Regions from separate parts of the Flexivirga aerilata genome, predicted to be linked through region 2. Evidence: predicted binding sites of a transcription regulator. Region 2 holds the regulator's gene; each other region holds the start of a gene.

Region 1 (6,120 bases), 1.5 Mb from region 2:
GCGGTGCGCCTGAAGCCGCGCAAGGGCCGCCGGCGTTCGGCGTGATCTCGATACGGCCAGCCCCGTTGTGCTGGTCGAGTAGCCGGCCGCCGGCGAGCCTGCGAGCCGACGGCCGCCGCTGCGCTGGTCGAGTAGCCGGGCGCCGGCGAGCCTGCGAGCCGACGGCCGGCGTATCGAGACCCCCGCCATACCTCCCAAGCCAGCCGGCCACCGGGATTCGGCTGATCTCGATACGGCCAGCCCGGCTCGCACGCTCGCCGCGCTGCCCTACTCGATCAGCATCGGGAACGGCCGAGCAGCTGACAGGCGCCGTTGCGCTGGTCGAGTAGCTGACAGGCGCCCGTTGCGCTGGTCGAGTAGCCGGCCGCCGGCGAGCCTGCGAGCCGACGGCCGGCGTATCGAGACCCCCGCCATACGTCTCAGGTCAGCCGGTGCTCCGGCGACTTGGTTTGCTCCGGGTCGCGTTGTGCGAGGCCACCGATCGCGTCGTCGATGCGGCGCATGGTCTCCTCGTCCAGTTTCACGCCCGAGGCCTTGACGTTGTCGGTGACCTGCTCGGGGCGGGAGGCGCCGATGATCGCGCTGGCGACGTTCTTGTTCTGCAGGACCCACGCGACCGCGAGCTGGGCCATCGTGAGGCCGAGGTCCTGCGCGATCGGCGCGAGTTTCTGCACGCCGGTGAGGGTTTCGTCGCTCATGAAGCGGGAGATCATGTCGGCGCCACCCTTCTCGTCCGTGGCGCGGCTCCCGGCGGGCGGCTGCTCGCCCGGCTTGTACTTCCCGGTCAGGATGCCCTGGGCGACCGGTGACCAGACGATCTGGGAAATGCCGAGCTCCTCACTGGTCGGCACGACCTTCTCCTCGATGACCCGCCAGAGCATCGAGTACTGCGGCTGGTTCGAGATCAGCTGGAAACCAAGGTCTTTCGCCAGCGCGTGCCCGGCCTTGAGCTGATCGGCGGTCCACTCGCTGACCCCGACATACAGCACCTTGCCCTGCCTGACGAGGTCGGCGAAGGCCTGCATCGTCTCCTCGAGCGGGGTCTCGTAGTCGTAGCGGTGCGCCTGGTAGAGGTCGACGTGGTCGGTGCGCAACCTGCGAAGGGAGCCTTCGATCGACTCCATGATGTGTTTGCGGGACAGGCCGGTGTCGTTGGGGCCCTTGGGGCCGGTCGGGAAGTAGACCTTGGTGAAGATCTCCACGCTCTCCCGCCGCTCGCCGGCGAGTGCGCCGCCGAGCACGGTCTCGGCGGCGGTGTTGGCGTAGACATCGGCGGTGTCGAAGGTGGTGATGCCGGCGTCGAGCGCTGCGCGCACCGAGCGCACCGCCTGCTCGTTCTCCACCTGCGACCCGTGGGTCAGCCAGTTGCCGTAGGTGATCTCAGAGATTTTCAGACCTGAGTTGCCGAGGTATCGAAAGTCCATGCGTCGCACGTTACGCCGACGAGTGCGTCGATCGATCGTTGGCGTCCGCCGCTTCAGCGGTGGGCGGTCACAAATCGCACGTCTGCGTTGAACCGCGCTGTCAATGGGTCGAATTCGTGGCCGTATCCGTCCGCGACCGCAGTCGCCGACTGCGCCTCGGGTCGCCATCCGTGGTCGGCGAGCCACTTCGCAGGGTCGATGCGTTGACCCGTCGCGACCAACCGTCCGAGGTCGACGCCGACCGCCTCGCTCAGGTGAGTGAGTGCGGGGTCGCGCAGCTGGGCGCCGAGGTCAGCGAAGTCTTCGATCGCAAGGTGGGAGGAGCCCGGTGCCGCGAAGGTGTCGACCGACTCCAGCAGGGCACGCTGAGTGTCGGTCGGCAGGTAGGCGAGCGGGCCCTCGGCGAGCCAGGCTGACGGGAGCCGTGGGTCGAAACCGGCCGCCAGCAGTGCGCTCGGCCAGTCGTCGCGCAGGTCGGCCGGCACCGGGCGGCGCTCGCTGGCGGGCGTTGCGGCATACCGGTCGAAGACGAGGTCCTTGAAGTCCAGGACGCGGGGCAGGTCGATTTCGTACACCGTCGTGCCGCGCGGCCAGCGCAGTCGGTGGGCGCGGCTATCGAGTCCGGCAGCAACGATCACCACGTGGCGGATGCCGGTGTCGGCGGCGGCCAGCAGGACTTGGTCGAAGAATCGGGTCCGCACTCCGTGGTAGGCGGCCATCATCTGCCAGGTCGCGGCGAGGGAGGCGGCGCGTGAAGCGTCGGGCGGGGCGGCTGTTTCGGGCGCGGCCAGTGGTCTGGTCGGCAGCGGTTTCGGTGCTCGCGCCGCCTGCACGAACCGCTCCGCCCACGGGTCGTCGATGAGCCGGTCCGGACGATGCGACGCGATGGCTCGCGCTGCGGCCACGGCGAGTGCGGTGATGCCGACTCCGCTGACGATGTCCCACTCGTCGGGCTCGCTCCGCGTCATAGCTCGATGGTGCCGCGCTCAGCTATGCGGCGGCGTGGGTGTGGCTGGGCATGCGGCCGGGGGTGAGCTCCCAGGTGACGCCGTCGGGGCCGACTCGTGCCATGAACCCGCGGCGATGCACTTCCTGGTGATGCCGGCAGCACAGCATCGCCGAATTGGTCAGGCTGGTTTCTCCGCCGGCCCACCACGGGATCACATGATGGACCTCGCAGAAACCTGGTGGTCGATCACACCCGGGGAACGTGCACCCGCCATCGCGTATGAGCACAGCCGCGCGTAAACCCTTGGTGACCAGGCGTTCTCGCCGGCCCACATCCATCGGCTGACTCGGCCCACCGAGGACCGCGGGGATCAGATCGGCATCGCAGGCTGCCCTTCGGGCGGCTCCGGCGTCGAGGACGTCCCCGCCCGGGGTGGTCGCCGCGCCGATGCCGTCGGTCAGCGACGTGAGGTCCATGGTCAGCAGGATGGTGGCCGCCGACCCGACGGGTGCGACCTCACCGGCGGCAACCTTCGCGCCTGCAGTAATCAGCTCCATCAGCGCGTCCGCCCGGCGCTTGCCCGGAGTGCGTTCATCCCGCAAGGATTTGCCAGTGCCTTTGCCGCCCGACTCGCTGGCCCCGGTCGCGCCGCCCGCGTCGCCCGATCCGGCGAGACTGGAACCGCCGGCCTCGGCGGTGGCAGGCCGTGGTGCGGATCCTGCGGTGATCGCCGCCTTGAGCACGGCAGCATTGGCGGGCGCGAGTTCGGCCACGAGCCGGGTCATCCCGGTGGCAGTCGTACCCCACGTCAGCGTTTCGACCTGTTCGAGTTTCGCGTCCTGCACGGAGAGTGCTTCGGTGGCGTAAGTGGCGAGGATCTTCCGGGTCAATGCCTGCACACCCTTGGCGCCGAGTGCCGGGTCGAGTTGCAGGAACCACGCCAGCACTTCACCCCGGTCCGCCGAAGGGATGACCGGCGCGACCTTGTCCGCGTTGGTCAACGCGGCCCGCGCGGTCGACACCGTGCACGATCCACGTGCGACCGCGGCGGCGATGACCGCGTTCTTCCGCTCCCGGCACGCCTCGGCCACCACCGCGATCGACTTCGCCTCGCCCGGTTCGATCGGCACCCCGGACGCTTCGGCGTGACGGCATACCCACTGCGTCGTGTTTGCGGCCGTCGAGCCCGCGACCGTGCCCCGGTCCACCGCATCCGCAGTGACCACCGCAGCCACCTGCGCCGACCGCCCATGCAACCGCAGCAGCACCTGCGTCAACGACTCCACCTGCGCATCCCCGAGTTGATGGATCAGGGCAGGCAGCTCGTCAACGACCGCTACCAATGCCTCCAACTCCTGCAGAGCAGCTTGCCCACGACCCGGCTCAACCGGCACCAATGCCGCCCCGGCAGGCGCGCCCGGACACTCCGGCAACGGCACCGCAGAATCGAGAGACATGGCCCGAATCTCCTTCCGCCGCGGTGGTTTTCGTCGTGCTATCAGAATACCGCCAATCACCCCGGCTGTACATATGTTCGACACAAATACCTAGGCGTCACTTTGTCGCACGACATCGGAATGGCCCGCGGGCACAGCTACCCGGCGCACGTCGCCGCGGCCGGGGAAGGATCCTCGGGAGCACAGCCGTCCGCCTCGGCCAGCTCCTTGCGTCACCGCGCCACGAATTTGACGCCACCGGGCGCGGCCGGTCGCGAAGACGACTCTCAGGACGCCTGCGCGTCGGCGAACTCCAGGATCGGGTCGTGGTGATTGTGCTCGTACGCCTTGGCTTTCGTCTTCGCTGTCAGCGCGGCCCACTGCGCGGGAATGGTGTCGAAGCCGAACTTCCCGCGGGCTTCCGCCGGGGTGTAGACGACCTTCTCGACCGGGTCGATGTCGCGGAAGACGGGCGTCAGCACCGGACGCGTGCGGGGTGACAGGAAACCGATGACGGCGAGCTTCACGCGCGGGCTCCAGTTGGCCACGCGCACAACGGGTTTCGTCGCCGCGGTGACCACCGCATCGGTGACTCGGCTCTGCGGAGTGCCGCCGAGATCACGCGTCCAGCGCGGGAAGGTCGAGATGACCGCGCGGCTGATGAAGGCGTTGATCGTCCAGCGGATCGCGTAGGGCACGGAGTGCGGGATCGAGTGCAGCTCCATATTGGCGAGGAACTGGAACATGTCGCGCGCCAGCTCGGATCCGACCAGCTGCGGGCGGTAGTCCTCGAAGTATTGCGGGACGCCTTCCCGACTGCGCGGCACGCGCTCGGGGTCGATGGTCTGGAACTCGGCAGCGATCGCACACTCCCGCCAGTAGCGCGACTCCTCCTCGGCGGACAGCTTGCCCGGGCCGAAGCGCTCGTAGGTGTAAAGGATCGAGTGCCACGCGGTCAGGTGGATCCACAGCTGCGACTCGGGATCGTTGGCGTCATACCGCCTCCCGGTCACCGGGTCGGTGCCGATCGCCCGGGAGTGCACCTTGACGAGGATCTCAGACGCCTTGAGCACCGACTCCGCATCGCCGAAGATCACCGTCGCGAAGTACTGCAGGGTGCGGTCGTAACGGAGCGGGGTGCGCTGCTTGATCTGGCCGCTCTCCTGCACCGAGGCGACAGGCAGCGGGTCGAGCTCCTCGATCGTCACCGCACGGGAGAAGCCCAGCCAGAACGACGTCGGATAGGACCACACCTTCCCAGGACGCCGAGTCCGGCCCGAAGAAGTCCCAATCCTGCTGCTGCGCAGGTTTTTTCGCGTGCCGGGGGCGGCGCAGTCGGTGGGCGAGCGCGACGGGTCGTCGCATGATGATCTCCAGGGGTCGGCGCATCCAGCGTGACGCACCTTACACCGCCTGCTTTACAAAATGAAGGTGTTTGTAAAGTGACTCGGGCCCAAGCCGGTCAGCGCACCCGCGCCGGCAGGCTTTCCCAACCGCGCAACACCCGGGTCGGCCGCCGGTGCGCACCGGGCAGCAACTCGACTTCCGCAATCCGGTCATAGAGCGCCCGCAGACCGACCTCGCCCTCCATGCGCGCGAGCGCGGCACCGAGGCAGAAGTGGCGTCCGGCGGAGAACGACACGTGGTCACGCGCATTCTCCCGTCGTACGTCGAAGCGATCCGGCTCGGCAAAGACCTTCGGATCGCGGTTGGCCCCGGCGAGGACGGTCATGATCACCTGCTGGTCCTTGACCGGGACGCCGGCGATCGTGGAGTCCCGCACGACCTGCCGTCCGGTGAGCAGCACCGGCGGCGCGATGCGCAGCACCTCGTCGACGGCATTCGGCCAGAGCTGCGGCTCCGCACGCAGCGTCGCCAACTGCTCGGGATGCTCGTCGAAAAGCCGAATCGCGTTGCCCAGCAAGTTGACCGTCGTCTCGAAGCCGGCCGCGAGGACCAGCCCGGCCGTCGACTTCAGCTCCTTCTCGGTGAGCTGCTGGCCCTCGTCACTGGCCCGCACCAACTGGCTGAAGAGATCGTCACCGGGCTCGCGCCGCAGCCGCCCGAGATGTTCACCGAGCCAAGCGTCGAAGTCGTCCAACGCCGTTTCGACAGTGCGTAATTCGCGCCAGCCGAGTCCCATGTCGAGACTCGCGGCCGCGGCGGTGCCCATCTCGAGCACGTGCTGCCGATCGCTCTCCGGCACTCCGAGGATCTCGGCGATGACCTGCACCGGCAGCTGCGCGCAATAGGCCTCGACCAGGTCGACCTCACGGCCGGCCGGGATCGCGTCGAGCAACTCGGCGGCGAG
Region 2 (6,120 bases):
GGTGGGTGAGCGATCCTCGCCTGTCCGACCGTTTCCGGCGCTGATCCGGGCGTGGTCGAGGCGGCGGTGCCGCCGCGACTCAGGAGCAGACGTTCTTGGTCTGCGCGGCCTCGCACAGCGCGTCGAGCGTGGCGGCGACCGCCGGGACCCGTTGCAGATCGGGGGTCGTGACGGCATACACGGCGCGGCGGGACGCCGGATCGATCGGGAGCGTCTTGATGCCGGGGTTGCTGGCCGAGCGGCGAATGAGATCCGGGATGAGCGAGACGCCGAGACCTTCGGCGACCAGGCCCATCACCGCGACGTAGTCCTCGGTCTCGAAGGCGACGTCCGGGGTGAAGCCGGCCCGTCCCGCGAGCGACAGCAGGTGGCCGCGACATCGCGGACAGCCGGCGATCCAGGGCTCCTCGGCGAGGTCGGCGAGCTTGACCTTCTTGGACTTGGCGAGCTTGTGGCCGATCGGCACCGCGAGCCGCACCTCGTCGTCGAGCAGTTTGCGGGTCACGAACGCGTCGAGGTCCTCCTCGCCGCGCGCGAGATCGGTGCCCTCGTAGGCGAACGCGACCGCGACGTCGCACTCGCCGGAGCGCAGCGCGGCCAGCGACTCGGGCGGCTCGGCCTCGGTGAAGCTGACGTGCACGTCGGGGAATCGCTCCTTGACCAGCGCGAGGGCTCGCGGCACGAGCGTCGAAGAGGAGGAGGGGAACGCCATCAGCCGCACCCGGCCCGCGCGCAGTCCCGCGATGGCGGCGACCTCGGACTCCGCGGCGTCCAGCGCCGAGAGCACCGGCACCGCATGCCGTGCCAGCACCGACCCGGCCTCGGTCAGCCGCACGTTGCGACCGAGCCGCTCGACGAGCACGGTGCCGGTGCGCTCCTCGAGCCGGCGCACCATCTGCGAGATCGCCGGTTGTGAGTAGCCGAGCGACGCGGCGGCCGCCGTGAAGCTGCCCTCGTCGTGGATCGCCTTGATCACCCGCAGTCCTGCCGCATCAATCATGACCCCAGAATAACCCGATGTTATTGATGATCGCCACTTGCGGTCGATCGCTAATCGAAGGGGTGGGCGCGAAACTCCGCCCCGGGGCTGATGTATGACGGGGGTCTTCGGCATACGGTCGGACCATGCTGATCTGCTGCGAAGTCCTGCTCGCCGCGACGAGTCCCGCAGGCAAGCGCCTGGCCGGTGGTGCGCAGCTCGACCTGGCGCTCGCCGGCGGGGTGCTGACCGAGCTCGCGGCCCACCAGCGGGTGGCGGTCAAGGGCTCGCGGCTCGTCGTGCTCGACGAGCGCCCGGGCGGTGACCCGTTGCTCGATCATGCGCTCGCGATCTTCGCCCAGGGTGCCGGCAAGAAGCCCGAGAAGGTGCTGCCGAGGCTCGCCAAGGGGATGACCGACCGGGTCTATGACCGGTTGGTCGCCGACGGCGCGGTGCGCCGGGACCTGGGTGGCTTCCTGCGGCCGACCAGGCATCCCGTCGTCGACGCGGCGAGGCGGGAGGCGGTGCTGCGCGCCGGCCGCCAGGTGCTCGCCGGGACCGCCCGGCCCGACCTGCACAGCGGCTCGCTGATCGCGCTGCTCACCGCCGCAGACGCAGTGACCACCGTCTACTACGCCGAGCAGTTCGGCGTCTCCGCCCGGGAGCTGAAGAAGCGCGCCAAGGCCGTCGGAGCGCAGGACTGGGCGGCCGGCGCCGCGGAGGCCGCGATCCGAAGCGCGCAGCACGCAGTGTCCGCCGCACTCGCGACCTCGGCGGTGGCGGCCAACATCGCCCTGAACAGCTGATCCGCCGTGACCGGCTGACCCCGGGGCGGCAGATCTCCGCCTCCGCCCGATGTGAGAGCTTGAAGGCGTGGTGACCACCGACCCGGACGCGTTGCGCGACCTGCTGCGCGCGGGCGGCGTCGTCGCTCTCACCGGCGCGGGGCTGTCGACCGAGTCCGGCATCCCGGACTATCGCGGCCCGGACGGCAATCGCCGCTTCCAGCCGATGACGGCGCAGGAGTTGCTCGCCGATCCGGTTGCCCGCCAACGCTATTGGGCGCGTTCGTATGTCGGTTGGCCGCGCTTCGCCGCGGCGCGGCCGAACCCCGGGCACGTCGCCCTCGCGCAGTTGCAGCGGGCCGGGGCACTGGGGCCGATCATCACCCAGAACGTCGACGGGCTGCACCAGAGCGCCGGCGCCGACCGCGTCGCCGAATTGCACGGCAGCCTCACCCATGTCGTCTGCATGCACTGCGGGGAGCGCTACCGCCGGGAGACCGTCGACGAGTGGCTGACGCTCGCCAATCCTGACTTCGACCGCTCGGCGGAAGGCCCGCTGCGGCCGGACGGTGACGTCGCGATCGCCGACGAGCTGATCAGCAGATTTCACATCGTGCACTGCATCATCTGCGGATCGGATCTGCTCAAGCCGGACGTGGTGATGTTTGGCGAGTCGGTCGCTAAAGACCTTGTCGCACAGTGCTTTTCGTATGTCGAGAACGCGTCTTCGTTGCTCGTCCTCGGGTCGTCGCTCGCGGTCATGTCGGGCTACCGATTCGTCCGGCGCGCGGCTCGGCTCGGCATACCGGTGGCGATCGTGACGCACGGGTGGACGCGCGCCACCGACGACGAGGTCAGCGTGCGGGTGGACGCCCCGCTCGGTGCCACCCTGACCGCTCTCGCGGCCGACCTCGCCCGCGCGCCCGGCTGAACCGCCGAACGCGCGCGGGGGCGGTGGGCTGGTGACTCGCGCCGGCTCAGACCCGCCGCAGCACCGCCGTGACCTTGCCGAGGATCGTCGCGTCGTCGCCGTCGATGGGTTCGTATGCCTCGTTGTGCGGCAGCAGCCAGACCTTGCCGCGGGTGCGCTTGAAGGTCTTCACCGTCGCCTCGTTGTCGAGCATCGCGGCGACGATCTCGCCGTTGCTCGCGGTCGGCTGCTGGCGCACGACGACCCAGTCGCCGTCGCAGATCGCGGCATCCACCATCGAGTCGCCGACCACCTTGAGCAGGAAGAGGTCGCCCTCGCCGACGATCTGCTTGGGCAGCGGGAAGACGTCCTCGACGACCTCCTCGGCGAGGATCGGGCCGCCGGCGGCGATGCGGCCCACGACCGGCACGTATGACGCCGACGGGCGCTCGTCGCCGAGGCCCGTCTCGTCGATGCTCGTCTCGTCGGCCGCGGTCACGCTCGACCCACCGCGGTAGCCGCGCTCGTCGCGACCGGCCTCGGGGTCGATGACCTCGATGGCGCGCGGCCGGTTGGGGTCGCGGCGCAGATAACCCTTGCGCTCGAGCATCGTCAGCTGATGTGCCACCGAGCTGGGGCTGGTGAGGCCGACGGCGTCGCCGATCTCGCGCAGGCTCGGCGGGTAGCCGCGGCGTGCGACGGAGCTGCGGATCACCTGGAGCACCTTGCGCTGCCGTGTGGTCAGGCTCTCACCCGACCGGTCCGGCAGCTTGTGAACTTTCGCCATCGCCTCATCTCCTGATCGACCCCGTGTCCACGAAAACCCGCGCCGTTCGGAGTGTTTCGGCGCGATCCCCGTGCGACCGCCGAGGGGCTGTCGGTGGTCGGTGCTTGTCTGATCTTCGTGCAGAACTTGGTACAGAACCCCGTCCAGAACTTCGCGAAGAACGTCGTGCAGCCAGAGTATGGGGTTCGGACACAGTTGCCAAACATCTGTACGACGCGTGTCTCGACAGTGTCGAACGTCCGTGCTATACATCGTACAGAGGTCCTATCGCACACGCGTTCGCAACAGCCAGCAGTGGCGAAGGCCATGGTCCAGGAGGAAGAGATGAGTGCAGTCACCCAGTGGGAGATCCCGGCGACCGTCCCGCCGCGCCCGCGGCGTCGCCTGCGGTCGGTGCCGACCGGGGCCGGTGCGACGGCGAGCGTGGCCGGTGTGCCGCAGCGGCGCGCGGTGCCGGCGCAGATCGGTGTGCGCCTCACCGCCCGCGGCCGCCGGCTGCTGGTCGCGGCTGCGGTCGTGATCCTCTGCCTGTCGGGGGCGTTCGTCGCCCGCGCCTGGGCGGCGCCCTCGGCGCCCGCCGTGCCGTCGGTCACGGTCCAGCCGGGCCAGACGCTGTCCGAGGTCGCCCATCGCGCCTACCCGCAGCTGACCACGGGCGACGCGGTGACCAAGGTGCAGCAGGCCAACTCCCTCAATTCGCTGCAGGTCCACGCCGGCCAGCGGCTCAGCCTGCCGCGCTGATCGACTCTGCCGCCGGAGAGGCGGCAGCACATGCCATGGGTCCAACCGTGTCCCGGGCTCATGGAACGGGCGGGCGCAGCACGGGATTGTGCTGCGCCCGCCCGTTGTTGACAGATAGGTGCGGCGTGGCCAGGTAAGTGCGGCTGCGGCGGCGACTGCGAGCCGGTGAGACCCGCGACACGCCGTACGACACACCCGCAATCGGCCGCTGACCTGCGCAGATTCGACGCGACGCGCCGACGTCTTGCGTGCTTGTGGTCCAGGTGCCTAACATCCCTACATCTAGTAGTTACATCGTTGGGATTCATCCACATCTAGTCCACACGTCATCCCCAAGTCATCCACCGGATACCCACACCTTCATCCACAGGGAGCGGGTTTTTCCGGTGCTTGATCGCCGGGATGGCCACACCTGCACGACCCCGCGACAGCTTCCGAGGAGGACCGCCATGCACTGCCCGTTCTGCCGGCACGACGACAGCCGCGTCGTCGACAGTCGCACCAGTGAGGACGGCACCTGCATCAAGCGTCGCCGGCAGTGCCCCAACTGCGGCAAGCGGTTCTCCACCATGGAGACCGCCAGCCTGACGGTGGTCAAGCGCTCCGGCGCGAGCGAGCCGTTCAGCCGGGGCAAGGTGCTGGTCGGCGTGCGCAAGGCCTGCCAGGGCCGTCCGGTCAGCGAGGACGACCTCGCCCTGCTCGCCCAGCAGGTGGAGGAGTCCATTCGGGCCCAGGGTGCCGCCGAGATCGACGCCCACGACGTCGGTCTGGCGATCCTCGGCCCGCTGCGCAGCCTCGACGAGGTGGCCTACCTGCGGTTCGCGAGCGTCTACCAGGCCTTCGAGGGCCTGGAGGACTTCGAGGCCGCGATCACCCTGCTGCGCGCCGAGCGGGAGGCGACCGGCGTCGAGCCGGGCGCTGTCCGGGAAACCGCTGTCGGTGGTCGCACGGACAATGCATGAGTGGCTGACGTGTGGGCGGTGTGCGACCGGCGCCGCCCACGGGGACTACGCACGAACACCGCGCGTGAACACCCGTATGAACACCGTCGATGAACGACCAGTAGCAAGCAGTTTTCGAGGCAATTTCACCGATCCGGTTCTGGAAGGAAGTTGGACATGACCGACACGGCAGACGCCAGCCCGCAGTCCCGCCGCGCCACGAGCGCAGGGAAGGGGCTGACCGTCGAGCGCATCTTCACCACGCCTGGCGTGCACCCCTACGACGAGGTCACCTGGGAGCGGCGCGACGTCGTCCAGCAGAACTGGAAGACCGGCGAGACGATCTTCGAGCAGCGCGGCGTGGAGTTCCCCGCCGACTGGTCGCTCAACGCCTCGACCATCGTCACCACCAAGTACTTCCGCGGCGCGCTCGGCACCGAGGCGCGCGAGACGAGCCTGAAGCAGCTCATCGACCGGGTAGTGCTTACCTATGTCAAGGCCGGCAAGGAGCACGGCTACTTCGCCACCGACGACGACGCCGAGATCTTCGAGCACGAGCTGACCTGGTCGCTGCTGCACCAGGTGTTCAGCTTCAACTCGCCGGTGTGGTTCAACGTGGGCACCAAGTCGCCGCAGCAAGTTTCGGCCTGCTTCATCCTGTCGGTCGACGACTCGATGGACTCGATCCTCAACTGGTACAAGGAAGAGGGCTTCATCTTCAAGGGCGGTTCGGGCGCCGGCCTCAACCTCTCCCGCATCCGGTCCTCCAAGGAGTTGCTGTCCTCCGGTGGCACCGCCTCCGGCCCGGTCTCCTTCATGCGCGGCGCCGACGCGTCCGCGGGCACCATCAAGTCCGGTGGCGCCACCCGCCGCGCGGCCAAGATGGTCGTGCTCGACGTCGACCACCCCGACATCGAGGAGTTCATCGAGACCAAGGCGCGCGAGGAGGACAAGATCCGCGCGCTGCGCGACGCCGG
Region 3 (6,120 bases), 1.1 Mb from region 2:
GCGCGTGCTGCAGCGCACCTGACGCCGATCGGCCGCTTCCCTTGATCTCGGCGGTCCGGTGCGCTTGGCTGACCAATGAATAGCCAGTAGATCCAAAAAGTGGTGAGGGGAAGCCATGGGGATTCGAGTGCTGGCCACGGCGGCCGGTGTGGCGTGCGCGGCGGCGGCGAGCGTGGTGACGGCCGGCGGCGCGGCGGCGCAAGGGAGTCCGTGGACGCCCTACCGCGCCTCGGACGTGCTGGTCACCGCGGCGCGATCGACCTGTGCGTTCGACGTGCAGGAGACGGTGCTCCGGGACCGTGAGGAATACCGCACGACGGCCAGCTATCCGGACGGTTCGCCGAAGGAGCAGGTCTACCGCGGCGATCTCGTCGTCCGCTTCACCAACACCACGACCGGCGAGAGCGTCGTGCACGACCTCGGCGGCACCGCCGTCTACGCCTTCGCCCCCGACGGCACCCCGTTGTCGTTGACGTCGGAGCACGGTCCCTTCAGTGCCACGTTGCCGGCGGGCAGCGTGCCGATGACCGGCATCTACGTGGTGTCCGGCAAGGGCACGAGTGTGTTGTTCGGCGCCGACGGCACGCGCACACTGACCCTCGGCAGGAACGGCACGGCGATCGACGTCTGCGCCGAGCTCGCCTGACCGCCTCTGCCGGTCGTCGTCTCGTGACCGAGGGTGACGCCGGCGCCACCCTCGGTGACGAGATCAGCGCTTGAGGGTGCGGTCGAAGAGCGCCCGCAGTTCGGCGAACGACCGCTCGGTGGCGGCTTCGTCGTAGACCGCGGTGTCGGACATGGTGTAGCCGTGGGCGGCCCCGGCATACACCTCGTTGCTGGCCTCGAGGCCGGCGTCGCGCAGCGCCGCGTCCAGGCGCTCGATGGCCGTGGCGTCCATGGAGCGGTCACCGTCGGCGTGCCCGAAGACGAACTCGGCCGTGGCCTCGGCGAGGCGGGCGTGCGGGCTGTCCGGCTCCTCGGTCGCGAGACCGCCGCCGTGGAATCCCGCTGCGGCTGCTACCTGTTCGGTGCGCAGATAGGTTGCCCGTATGGCGAGGCGCGCGCCCATGCAGTAGCCGACGACGCCGATCGGAGCGGTGACGTTTGGCTGCGCGAGTAGCGCGTCGACATACTGCGGGATGTCGCGTTCGGCGAGTTCGGCGGTCAGGCCGTGCACCCGTTGCATCGCGCCGCCGAAGAACTCCTCGCGCTTGGCGTCGGTGTCCAGCGGCCCGTCGGGCGAGAGGTCGGCGGCCTTTCCGTTGCGGTAGAACGCATTCGGCGCTAGGACCGTGTAGCCCCAGGCCGCGATCCGGTCGGCCATCTCCTCGATGCGCGGTCGCAGCCCGATCGCGTCCATGAAGAGCAACACACCCGGCTGTGGATGGTCGGCAACGCCGGTCAGGTATGCCTCTGCGGTGCCATCGGTCATCGGGATCTCGATCACAGTCACGCACGACATATTGGCAGTCGAAGCTGTGGCGCCGGGTGGAACCCGGTCTGGCAGCATCGCACGTCGCATTCGCGCGAAGGGGAGGTGAGGAGACGGCCCAACCACCAGAATTGTCGGCACGCTCGGGCGACCGGGCGTGAAGGCAGACACCTGGGGTCGTCCGCTACGTGCGACACCAACTTCACGACGAACGTCTCTCGCCGAGCGGTGTCCGGGAGCTGGTGATCGCTGCCGCAGACAGGATGAGTCTTGATCCAACGCATCTCGACCACGCGATCTGGCGCTACGCACGGTCGCGTTCCCGCGATATCTAACACCCGCCCGCAGGCTGCTGTCGCAGGTGGTGTCCTCGTCCGTCATGCGGCGGCGTGGGTGTGGCTGGGCATGCGTCCTGGGGTGAGGTCCCAGGTGACGCCGTCGGGGTGAACCTGTGCCATGAAGCCGCGGCGGTGGACTTCCTGGTGATGTCGGCAGCAGAGCATGGCGGAGTTGGTGAGGCTGGTTTCTCCGCCGGACCACCAGGGTGTGACGTGGTGGACTTCGCAGAAACCGGGTGGTCGATCACAGCCGGGGAAGGTGCACCCGCCATCGCGTATGACGACAGCCGCTCGTAAACCTTTGGTGACCAGGCGTTCTCGCCGGCCGACGTCCAACGGTTGACTCGGACCGCCGAGGACGACGGGGATCAGGTCCGCGTCGCAGGCTGCCCTTCGGGCGGCACCGGCGTCGAGGACGTCAGCGGTGGGGGTGGTTGCCCCGCCGATGCCGTCGGTCAGCGCCGACAGGTCCATGGTCAGCAGGATCGTCGCCGCCGACCCGACGGGCGCCACGTCACCGGCGGCAACTTTCGCGCCCGCAGTGATCAGCTCCATCAGCGCGTCCGCGCGGCGTTTGCCCGGGGTGCGTTCGTCCCGCACGGTCACGCTGCCGCCAGCGTCTTTGCCGCGCGGTTCGTCGGCTCCAGTCGTGCGGCCCGCGTCGTGTGATCCGGCGCGACCGGAACCGTCGGTGTCGGCGGTGGCGGGCCGTGGTGCGGACCCGGCCGTGATCGCGGCCTTCAACACCGCAGCATTCGCCGGTGCCAGCTCCGCTACGAGCCGGGTCATCCCGGTCGCTGTCGTACCCCACGTCAGGGTTTCGACCTGTTCGAGTTTCGCGTCCTGCGCGGACAGCGCTTCGGTGGCATAGGTCGCCAGGATCTTCCGGGTCAATGCCTGCACACCCTTGACCCCGAGTGCCGGATCCAACTGCAGGAACCACGCCAGCACCTCACCCCGGTCGGCGGCCGGGATCACCGGCGCCACCTTGTCCGCATTCACCAACGCCGCCCCGGCCGTCGACACCGTGCACGAACCTCGTGCGACCGCGGCGGCGATGACCGCGTTCTTGCGCTCCCGGCACGCCTCCGCGACCACCGCGATCGTCTTCGCCTCGACCGGTTCGATGGGCACCCCGGATGCTTCGGCGTGACGACCTACCCACTGGGTGGTGTTCGCCGCCGTCGAGCCCGCAACCGTCCCACGGTCCACCGCATCAGCAGTCACCACCGCAGCAACCTGCGCCGACCGTCCATGCAACCGCAACAGCACCTGCGTCAACGCCTCCACCTGTCCGTCGCCGAGCTGGTGCACCACCTCCGGCACCTCATCCAGCAACGCCGCAACTGCCTGCAACTGCTCCAGCACCACCGGCGCGCGCCCCGGCTCAACCGGCACCCGCACGGCCTCGGCAGCCACGTCCGGACGCTCCGGCAGCGGCACAGCAGAATCGAGAGACATGGCCCGAATCTCCCTCCGCCGCAGTAGTTTTCGTCGTGCTAGCAGAATACCGCCAATCACCAGTCCTGTACAGATGTTCGACACAAATATCTGGGCATCACTTTGTCTCACGACATCGGAATGCCCCGCGGGCGCAGCTCCGGACGGACGACGTCACGACCCCGCCCGGCCACGCCTTAATCTTGAGGGCATGATCGATCCGACCCTTGCCCTGACCGCGCGCGTCCAGGAGGCGATTGCCGCCGCCTTCGGTGCGCAGTGGCGAGAGGCCGACCCGGTGATCCGTCCGGCGAACCCGCGCCAGTCGGACGCCGACTTCCAGGCCAACGCGGCGATGGCCCTCGCCAAGCAGGTGGGCAAGCCCCCGCGCGAGGTGGCGCAGGCCATCGTGGACGCGCTGCCCACCGACGACGACCTGATCGACACAGTCGAGATCGCCGGCCCAGGCTTCCTCAACATCTGGCTGCGCACCGACTGGATCGCGCAGGCCGCGACCACCGAGCTGGCCGACGACCGGCTCGGCATACCCACGCCGGCGCAGGAGACGGTCGTCGTCGACTACTCCTCCGTCAACGCCGCCAAGGAGATGCACGTCGCGCACCTGCGCAGTGCGGTCGTCGGCGACTCGCTGGTGCGCACGCTGGAAGCCTTGGGGCACAACGTGATCCGGCAAAACCATCTCGGCGACTGGGGCACCGCCTTCGGCATGCTCATCGAGCACCTGCTCGAGGTCGGCGAGGGCAGCGACGAGGCCAAGCTGCTGGAGACCGACCCCAACGCGTTCTACCGGGCCGCCCGTGCCAAGTTCGACGCATCCGACAAGGCCGAACCGCCAGGATCCGCAGGCGATTTCGCGACCCGCGCTCGCAAGCGGGTCGCCACTCTGCAGAGCGGTGACGCCGACAGCCTCCGGCTCTGGAACGAGATCATGGACCTGTCGAAGGTCTATCTCAACCGGGTCTACACCCAGCTCGGCGTCACCCTCACTGACGACGACATCCGCGGCGAATCGTCCTACAACGACGAGCTCGCCGAGGTCTGCGACTCGATGGAGGCCAAGGGCATCGCGGTCGTCAGCGACGGCGCGCTGTGCATCTTCCAGGACGAGTTCATCGGCCGGGACGACAAGCCGGTGCCGCTCATCATCCGCAAGTCCGACGGCGGATACGGTTACGCCACAACCGATTTGGCGACCATCCGGCACAGGTCCCTCCACCTGCACGCCGACCGGGCGTTGTATGTCGTGGGCGCCCCGCAGAACCTCCACTTCCGGATGGTCTGGTCGGCCGCCGACAAGGCCGGCTGGATCAAGGGCACCGAGCCGATCCACGTGCAGATCGGCAACGTCGTCGGCCCGGACGGCAAGATCCTGCGCACCCGCTCGGGTGACCTGATCTCACTGCAGTTCCTGGTGGACTCAGCGCTGGAGCGTGCGGCCGAGGTGGTCGCCGAGTCACGTCCCGACCTCGACGAGCAGACGAGGGCGACCATCGCCCACCAGGTCGGCATCGGCGCGATCAAGTATGCCGATCTGTCGGTCTCGCACGACTCGGGCTACACCTTCGACCTGGACCGCATGCTCGCGCTGCAGGGCAACACCGGTCCCTATCTGCAGTATGCGACGGCTCGGCTGCGCTCGATCCTCGGCCGGGTCGACGCGGCCGACCCCAAGGGCCCGATCGTGCTCACCGAGCCGGCCGAGCGCGCACTTGCCTTGCGGTTGTTGGAGTTTGGCGCAGTCGTGGCCCAGATCGGGGTGACTCTCGAGCCGCACCGACTGGCGGCATACCTCTATGAGCTGGCGTCGGCGTTCACGACCTTCTACGAGCACTGCCCGGTGCTGAAGGCCGAGCCCGCCGAGGTGCGCGACAGCCGGATCGCGTTGTGCGCGCTGACTCTTCGAGTGCTCGTGCGCGGTCTCGACCTGCTCGGCATCGAGGCGCCCGAGCAGATGTGAGACCGCACCCGGCCGTCAGTGGTGCGGGCCGCCGAGGATGTCGCCGACGAACTTCTCCAGCAGCTTGATCAGCGTGTCGGCGAGGTCCGGCAACTTCTTCTCCTCGGGCTTCGGCGTCGGCTGCGCGGCATCCGGCCGCGGTCCGGTCACCTTCGGACCGACCGGGTAGACCTTGTCGTCGTCCGGCAGCGGCACCCCGGGGCACACCGCATCGCCTTGGAGCGCAGTGCCTTTCGTCAGGAAGCCGTATGCCGCGTCGGTCACGCAGGTGTTCTTGCTGCCGAGGACCGCGCCGTGCGCGCCCTGATCGGTGACGGTCAGCAGCACCGTATTGGGCGACGCCTTGTGCGCCTTCACCGCGCCTTCGTATGGCGTGGCCGGGTCCACCGTCGCGTTCACCATCATGATCGCGGGCGCCTTCGACAGGTCGACCGTGGTGTTGGTCGCCTTGTAGGGCCAGTATGCGCACGGGTTCACGACCTGCCGGTAGCCGGTCAGCGGGAACTTCGGCCCGGCCGAACGTGCCGCTGCGACATACGAATTGGGGTCCTTGTTCCAGTCGGTGTCGTTGCAGGTGGTCGCCATGAAGGTCGTGCTCTCCCGGTTGTCGGGGTAGCTGTCCGACCCGCCCTGCAGGAGCATGAACGCCCGGTAGAGCGCGGTGCGGTCGCCGTCCGCGGCCTCGTCGAGGAAGCCGAGGAACTTCGCGGCCGTGACGAAACTCCTGTCCGAGTACATCTGCTGCGCCATCACGTTGTCGATCACGTTGGGGGTGAAGTAGCCGAGCTTCCCCTTGCCGGCCGCGGCTCGCACCCGGTCGAAGGTCGCCTGCACCTCCTGCGGGGTCGAGCCCAGCCGGTAGGTCGCATCGTGGCGGGCCGCCCACGGCACGAACTGCGCGCCGAACCGCCGCTGGAAGCCCATCGGCTGAT

Evidence for each region. The regulator LexA, encoded in region 2, represses DNA repair genes until DNA is damaged. The targets are predictions, from matches to a motif close to TCGAACANNTGTTCGA.
Region 1: the regulator LexA is predicted to act here: its motif matches at 3,896-3,911, upstream of HJ588_RS03030 (HNH endonuclease signature motif containing protein).
Region 3: the regulator LexA is predicted to act here: its motif matches at 3,297-3,312, upstream of HJ588_RS04760 (HNH endonuclease signature motif containing protein).

The regions. Positions count from the first base shown of each region.
Region 1 is NZ_JABENB010000001.1:639,109-645,228, forward strand. It holds gene HJ588_RS03015 (pirin family protein) at 1-45, shown strand, start outside; gene HJ588_RS03020 (aldo/keto reductase family protein) at 420-1,424, opposite strand; gene HJ588_RS03025 (SAM-dependent methyltransferase) at 1,478-2,392, opposite strand; gene HJ588_RS03030 (HNH endonuclease signature motif containing protein) at 2,415-3,830, opposite strand; gene HJ588_RS03035 (oxygenase MpaB family protein) at 4,097-5,062, opposite strand; gene HJ588_RS03040 (cytochrome P450) at 5,272-6,120, opposite strand, start outside.
Region 2 is NZ_JABENB010000001.1:2,094,331-2,100,450, forward strand. It holds gene HJ588_RS09875 (cytochrome c oxidase assembly protein) at 1-44, shown strand, start outside; gene HJ588_RS09880 (LysR family transcriptional regulator) at 80-1,000, opposite strand; gene HJ588_RS09885 (GOLPH3/VPS74 family protein) at 1,126-1,785, shown strand; gene HJ588_RS09890 (Sir2 family NAD-dependent protein deacetylase) at 1,853-2,695, shown strand; gene lexA (transcriptional repressor LexA) at 2,742-3,461, opposite strand; gene HJ588_RS09900 (LysM peptidoglycan-binding domain-containing protein) at 3,786-4,202, shown strand; gene nrdR (transcriptional regulator NrdR) at 4,652-5,164, shown strand; gene HJ588_RS09910 (vitamin B12-dependent ribonucleotide reductase) at 5,321-6,120, shown strand, end outside.
Region 3 is NZ_JABENB010000001.1:1,004,950-1,011,069, forward strand. It holds gene HJ588_RS04745 (class I SAM-dependent methyltransferase) at 1-22, shown strand, start outside; gene HJ588_RS04750 (hypothetical protein) at 116-646, shown strand; gene HJ588_RS04755 (dienelactone hydrolase family protein) at 710-1,453, opposite strand; gene HJ588_RS04760 (HNH endonuclease signature motif containing protein) at 1,810-3,231, opposite strand; gene argS (arginine--tRNA ligase) at 3,422-5,188, shown strand; gene HJ588_RS04770 (alpha/beta hydrolase) at 5,204-6,120, opposite strand, start outside.